2 linked regions of the Kordia antarctica genome follow. The protein of the gene in region 2 interacts with the protein of the main gene of each other region in a pairwise test. Links are inferred from orthologs where the notes say so. Each region holds a gene or a part of one and is shown on either strand. Other genes may lie near its edges.

The links.
Region 1: the proteins of eno (region 2) and rpe interact in binary tests that used the Escherichia coli proteins (3 or more experiments, as listed by UniProt). The link is inferred for Kordia antarctica from one-to-one orthologs.

What each region holds. Positions count from the first base shown.
Region 1 is NZ_CP019288.1:4,496,815-4,499,876, reverse strand. Bases 26-3,008 are described here. They hold rpe (ribulose-phosphate 3-epimerase), read left to right. Parts: upstream 26-1,178; coding sequence 1,179-1,838; downstream 1,839-3,008. Other genes in these bases: IMCC3317_RS23850 (thrombospondin type 3 repeat-containing protein), read right to left, coding at 2,026-3,008; IMCC3317_RS18850 (sigma-70 family RNA polymerase sigma factor), read left to right, coding at 174-1,037; IMCC3317_RS18855 (7-carboxy-7-deazaguanine synthase QueE), read left to right, coding at 26-37. In the rest of the region: more of IMCC3317_RS18855, read left to right, coding at 1-25; more of IMCC3317_RS23850, read right to left, coding at 3,009-3,062. UniProt on the Escherichia coli protein: Catalyzes the reversible epimerization of D-ribulose 5-phosphate to D-xylulose 5-phosphate.
Region 2 is NZ_CP019288.1:2,259,054-2,262,092, reverse strand. The notes cover bases 1-2,960. They hold eno (phosphopyruvate hydratase), read left to right. Parts: upstream 1-815; coding sequence 816-2,105; downstream 2,106-2,960. Other genes in these bases: IMCC3317_RS09015 (hypothetical protein), read left to right, coding at 2,442-2,960; IMCC3317_RS09025 (hypothetical protein), read left to right, coding at 13-663. Outside these bases: more of IMCC3317_RS09015, read left to right, coding at 2,961-3,039. UniProt on the Escherichia coli protein: Catalyzes the reversible conversion of 2-phosphoglycerate (2-PG) into phosphoenolpyruvate (PEP). It is essential for the degradation of carbohydrates via glycolysis.

The sequences.
Region 1 (3,062 bases), 2.2 Mb from region 2 along the record:
ACACGTACATATTTATGGCGATAAAAGAGGCGTGTAATTTATTAGTTATGAATTAATTACGTTTTTAAGATTCACTTTATTTAAAATAATTCATAAACTTCTGTAACATTTTTAATAGTTGCTACGTATAACTAAGAGCGTAAGCATAACGATTAAAATCCCAAGCAAATTACATGAGACAACTTAAAATTACCAAGCAGGTTACCAACAGGGAAACTGCATCCTTAGACAAATATCTTCAAGAAATCGGTAAAGTTGACCTTATTACAGCAGACGAGGAAGTAGAATTAGCACAAAGAATTAAGGCTGGAGACCAGATTGCTCTAGAAAAATTAACAAAGGCTAACCTTCGTTTCGTAGTTTCGGTTGCAAAACAGTATCAAAATCAAGGATTAACACTTCCTGATTTGATCAATGAAGGGAATTTGGGTCTTATTAAAGCCGCACAACGTTTTGATGAAACGCGTGGTTTTAAATTTATTTCGTATGCCGTATGGTGGATTAGACAATCTATCCTTCAAGCATTAGCAGAACAATCTCGTATTGTTCGATTACCATTAAACAAAATTGGTTCTATTAACAAGATTAATAAAACCTTCGCATATTTAGAACAAAGTCATGAACGTATTCCTTCTGCAGAAGAAATTGCAAAAGAGTTAGACATGACTGTGAATGACGTTAAAGAATCGATGAAAAACTCAGGTCGTCACGTATCAATGGATGCGCCACTTGTAGAAGGAGAAGATTCTAACTTATACGATGTATTGAATTCTGGTGAATCGCCAAATCCTGATAAAGAGTTATTACATGAGTCTTTAAAAACAGAGATTGAGCGTGCATTAGAGACGTTAACACCAAGAGAAGCAGACGTAATTCGTTTGTATTTCGGATTAGGAAACCAACATCCAATGACCTTGGAAGAAATTGGTGAGACTTTCGACTTAACTCGCGAGCGTGTACGTCAGATTAAAGAAAAAGCGATTCGTCGTTTGAAACACACTTCACGTAGTAAAATATTAAAAACATATTTAGGATAAATTCCTAAAACCGCACAGCAGTTTAGTTTTTATAACATAACTGTTCGTTTTTTGATTGATGAATGACGCTCTCGCTTTTGCGGGAGCGTTTATTTTATACTACTTTTGCTGGCAAACAACAACACAACAAATTCCTCAGTTATGTCTATAAAAAGAATTGCGCCTTCTATCCTAGCCGCAGATTTTGCCAATTTACAACGCGATATTGAAATGGTGAACCAAAGTGAAGCCGATTGGTTTCATATTGATATTATGGACGGCGTTTTTGTCCCGAATATTTCTTTTGGAATGCCCGTTTTGAAAGCCATTAGCAAACATGCAACTAAAACAATTGATGTTCATTTGATGATCGTTGATCCTGATCGGTATATTCAGACGTTTGCAGATTTGGGCGCGAATGTTTTAACGGTTCATTACGAAGCGTGTCCACATTTGCACAGAACTTTACAAGCTATTAAAGCCGCTGGAATGAAAGCTGGCGTTGCGTTGAATCCGCATACAAATGTAAATTTGTTAGAAGATGTTATTAAAGATATTGATTTGGTATGTATTATGAGTGTGAATCCTGGTTTTGGCGGACAATCGTTTATAGAAAACACATTTTCTAAAATTAAAAGATTGAAAGATTTAATAATTGAAAAAGGCGCAACAACAGAGATTGAAATTGATGGCGGCGTAAATGACAAGAATGCAAAAGATTTGATTGATGCTGGCGCAGATGTGTTAGTGGCAGGAAGTTTTGTGTTTAAGTCTGAAAACCCAACAGCAACTATTGCTAATTTGAAGAAGATTGTTTCTTGAGAAATTAATATTATCATAAAAAACAAAAGAGGCTGTCTGAAAAGCAATCATTGCGAATGAAATGAAGTAATCTGTCAAGTTTAAGTTACTGACAAACAGATTACTTCGAAATGAAAAATTTCTCGTAATGACGTTGTTTAAATCTTTTCAGATAGCTTTTTTTTGTGTTTTGATTTTTATCCTATTATTATTGCGGACACGTAATTTGTTTCCCGACTAATAATCCATTTTCTTTAGGTTGGTATCGATAACATTTTCCTTCGGGTGTTTTCATGATAATTCCTCTATTGAGATTACTGATAAATACATCGCCATCTTCTACATGAAATTTACTCAACGGGTTGTTTGTGCTTACGCCAACAAAACCTGTATTTGTTCCTGCTTGTGTTTGGCACGCATCGCCAATTCCGTCTCCATCACTGTCTAATTGATTGTTATTTGCCACAGTTCCGCAATTATCACAAGCGTCACCAATTCCGTCATTATCTGAATCTAGTTGATCTGGATTGCTGGTGTCTTGGCAGTTATCATTTGCAATGACGCCATCTTCGCCGCAACCGTCTAAAATGTCATCAATGGAATTACAGTTAGCATTGTTTGAATAAATAGCAATGCTTCCCACAACAGCTCCATTAGTGTAAAAACGCTGTAAAACACAACATTCATCCAGGGTTGGGTTTCCGCTAATATTCAAATCTTCAAATATTCGGATTACATCATCTAAATAAGATATATCTGTTAAGTTTTGATTTACTGAGATAATCAAATCTCCGAAAACTTCTAAGTTATTTCCAAAGTTATCCATAGAAGTTAATCCTGAATTATTATTTATGATGAATCTCCCTGATTTTCTCAAATTTTGAAAATCGTCCATATCAACAAGACTCGAATTATTCCTGATAGTGATACCGCTTCTATATTCAGTAACATTTGCGAAAAAGTTCAATGATGTTAGTGCCAAATTGTTTTGAATCAAAATACCTTCAAGAACATATCCTGTTGTATCGTTTGCTAATGTAAAACCACCTATTTCTGTTAAAGCAGGATTGTCTTTTATTATTATTTTTTTTATGGAAACCAAACCTCCTGAACCTAAAGAAATCGTTTGTAAAGCAGTACTAGTATTGATGATGAGTCTCTCGGAAACTGTCGCCAAACCTGGCATATTAATCGTTTGCAATTGCGCATTATCATAAATTGTTATAAAGTTTGATGTAGAAAGTG
Region 2 (3,039 bases):
ACCAACACAAAAATGTATAAAATCATCACCTTACTAATAGCGTTTGCATTTGTGGTTTCTTGCAAAGAAGAAACAAAACCTTCAACGCCATTAACGGAAACAGAAAAAACTACGACAACGCAAGAAGCAACAACGGAAGCTGAAAAAGCGGAAGCGAATATTGTTGTCACTACTGAAGATTTGACTTTGGCTCAAGAACAATTCTTATCAATTACCATTGCATATTTCAAAAATTGCAAAGCAAATTCAGCTGACAGAAATGATTGCCGAAGCAACATAACAAAAATGATTTCGGAGTTTTATCAAATCTCAGATTTTAATGATGCGAAAGGTGAACATGTGATGTATGATAGCATTTATCCAACAATTTCAAAATCTGATGCCTGGACGAAACTAGGAAACGCAAACGATCAAGAAGTATTACAAAAAGCACAAGAAGCGGCAAACAATGGAAAAGCAACCATTGCGATTGACATTTCAGAATCCTATGGACAAGTAGCAATGATTACTCCAGGGAAACTGACAACTTCTAATTCATGGAAGTTAGAAGTTCCAAATGCAACTGCCTTGGTAGATTATGATGCTGAAAAGTCATTTATGAACAAACCATTATCGTACGCGTTCAAATCAACAGAAAATATTGTGCTATTCAGTAAAAAATAGTTGCATTATATACTAGGGAAAACGTTTTCGCATTCTCTAAAAAGAAGAAAAAATAGCGCATTGCTAACATATCCGTAAAAGCAATGTGCAATCACATAAAACTAGCGTTAGTTTCGTAAATTAGCCTAGACGAAATAAAAAGAAAAAAGAAAATGAGCAGAATTATCAACATTCACGCAAGACAAATATTTGATTCAAGAGGTAACCCAACTGTTGAAGTAGATGTAGTAACGGAAAATGGAATATTGGGAAGAGCAGCAGTACCATCTGGAGCATCAACAGGAGAACATGAAGCTGTTGAGTTAAGAGATGGCGGAAACGCTTACATGGGAAAAGGAGTTAGCAAAGCTGTGAACAATGTAAATACAACGATCGCAGAAGCACTTATGGGAGTTTCTGTATTTGAGCAAAATCAAATCGACAAAATAATGATCGATTTAGACGGAACGCCAAACAAAAAGAATCTTGGAGCAAATGCAATACTAGGAGTTTCTTTAGCAGCCGCAAAAGCAGCCGCAAACGAATTGGGAATGCCATTATATAGATATGTTGGAGGCGTTTCTGCAAACACACTTCCAGTGCCAATGATGAATATCATCAATGGAGGATCACATTCTGATGCGCCAATCGCGTTTCAAGAATTCATGGTCATGCCTGTAAAAGCGAAAAACTTTACACATGCTATGCAAATGGGAACTGAGATCTTTCATCACCTAAAAAAAGTTTTACACGACAGAGGTTTAAGTACAGCTGTTGGAGATGAAGGTGGATTTGCACCAACATTAGACGGAACAGAAGATGCTTTAGATACAATTTCATTAGCAGTTGCGAATGCAGGTTACAAACTTGGAGACGAAATTATGATTGCTTTAGATTGCGCTGCAGCAGAATTTTATGTTGATGGCGCTTATGATTACTCAAAATTTGAAGGTTCAACAGGGAAAGTAAGAACTTCCAAAGAACAAGCGGATTACTTAGCTGAATTAGCAGCAAACTATCCAATTATTTCTATAGAAGATGGAATGGACGAAAACGATTGGGAAGGTTGGAAATACCTAACTGAGATTGTTGGAGACAAAGTTCAATTAGTTGGAGACGATTTATTTGTAACGAATGTAGAACGTTTATCAAGAGGAATTGAAAACAATACTGCAAACTCTATCTTAATCAAAGTAAACCAAATAGGGACGTTGACAGAAACAATTGCTGCTGTAAATATGGCACATAATGCTGGATACACTTCGGTAATGTCACACAGATCTGGAGAAACAGAAGACAACACCATTGCAGATTTAGCAGTTGCGTTAAACACAGGACAAATTAAAACTGGTTCGGCTTCTCGTTCAGACAGAATGGCAAAATACAATCAATTATTACGTATCGAAGAAGAATTAGGAGAAGTTGCCTACTTTCCACAAGAAAAAGCATTCAAAATCAACTAATACATTTTAAATTAGAACATATTCAAAACGAGTTTCTGCAAAGGAACTCGTTTTTTTGTTAAACCCAAAACCCAAAACCCAAAACCCAAAACCCACAAAAGTTTATAAGTTGAAGAGTTTATTAGTTTATGGACTTAGAAAATTCGTCACGTCAGAGGTAAATACTCCAAACACTCCAATACACAAATCAACGAATCAACAAATCAACACTTCGACTTCGCTCAGTGCAGGCAAATTAACAAAAAACGAAAAGAAGCAAAGCGACTAAAACAACACCTAAAAAAATCAGCAACTCTGCGTATTTTTAGAATTCAAAAAAGATAGTATCTTTATCACATGATAGAACAAAAAAAACCACATGGTTGTGTAGTTGCCTTTCAACGATTCTTTTCGGGTTGTTTGGCGCTTATTGCTACAGGTTTTTTACTAATCATTCTAATTTTCTTAGGTAGTGAAGTCAAAATTGAAGGTATATCGCTATTAGTAGTGGCTGTCAGCGGTTTTTTTATATTAAGATATCTCTGGAAAAAAGTAGTACGAAAATCTGTATCCAACAAAGATGCTTTCAAAAGCGTATTTTTCGACGTATTGCGAACCATTGCTGTATTAGTACTATTCTCTGTTATCATGACGATTCTGATGAAAAATGCAGGATATGAAAAAGAAGAAACAACTGTTACCGACGACGAATCATCCAAAACAGAAATCATTACAACTACGGAAGGCGACGAAGTTATCAGATACATCATTAATAAGCAATATTGGAAAGATTTTGATGGCGATTGGTATCGAATGAACTTCAAAATTGCCGAAAACAGCGTGCAAAAATCGAAAGTAAATCGAGAAGGTTACACATATACACGCGACTTCACTTGGGGAAAATTTTACAAACACATGGCAGATCATGATAAGCCATTGTTAGAACACTTATATA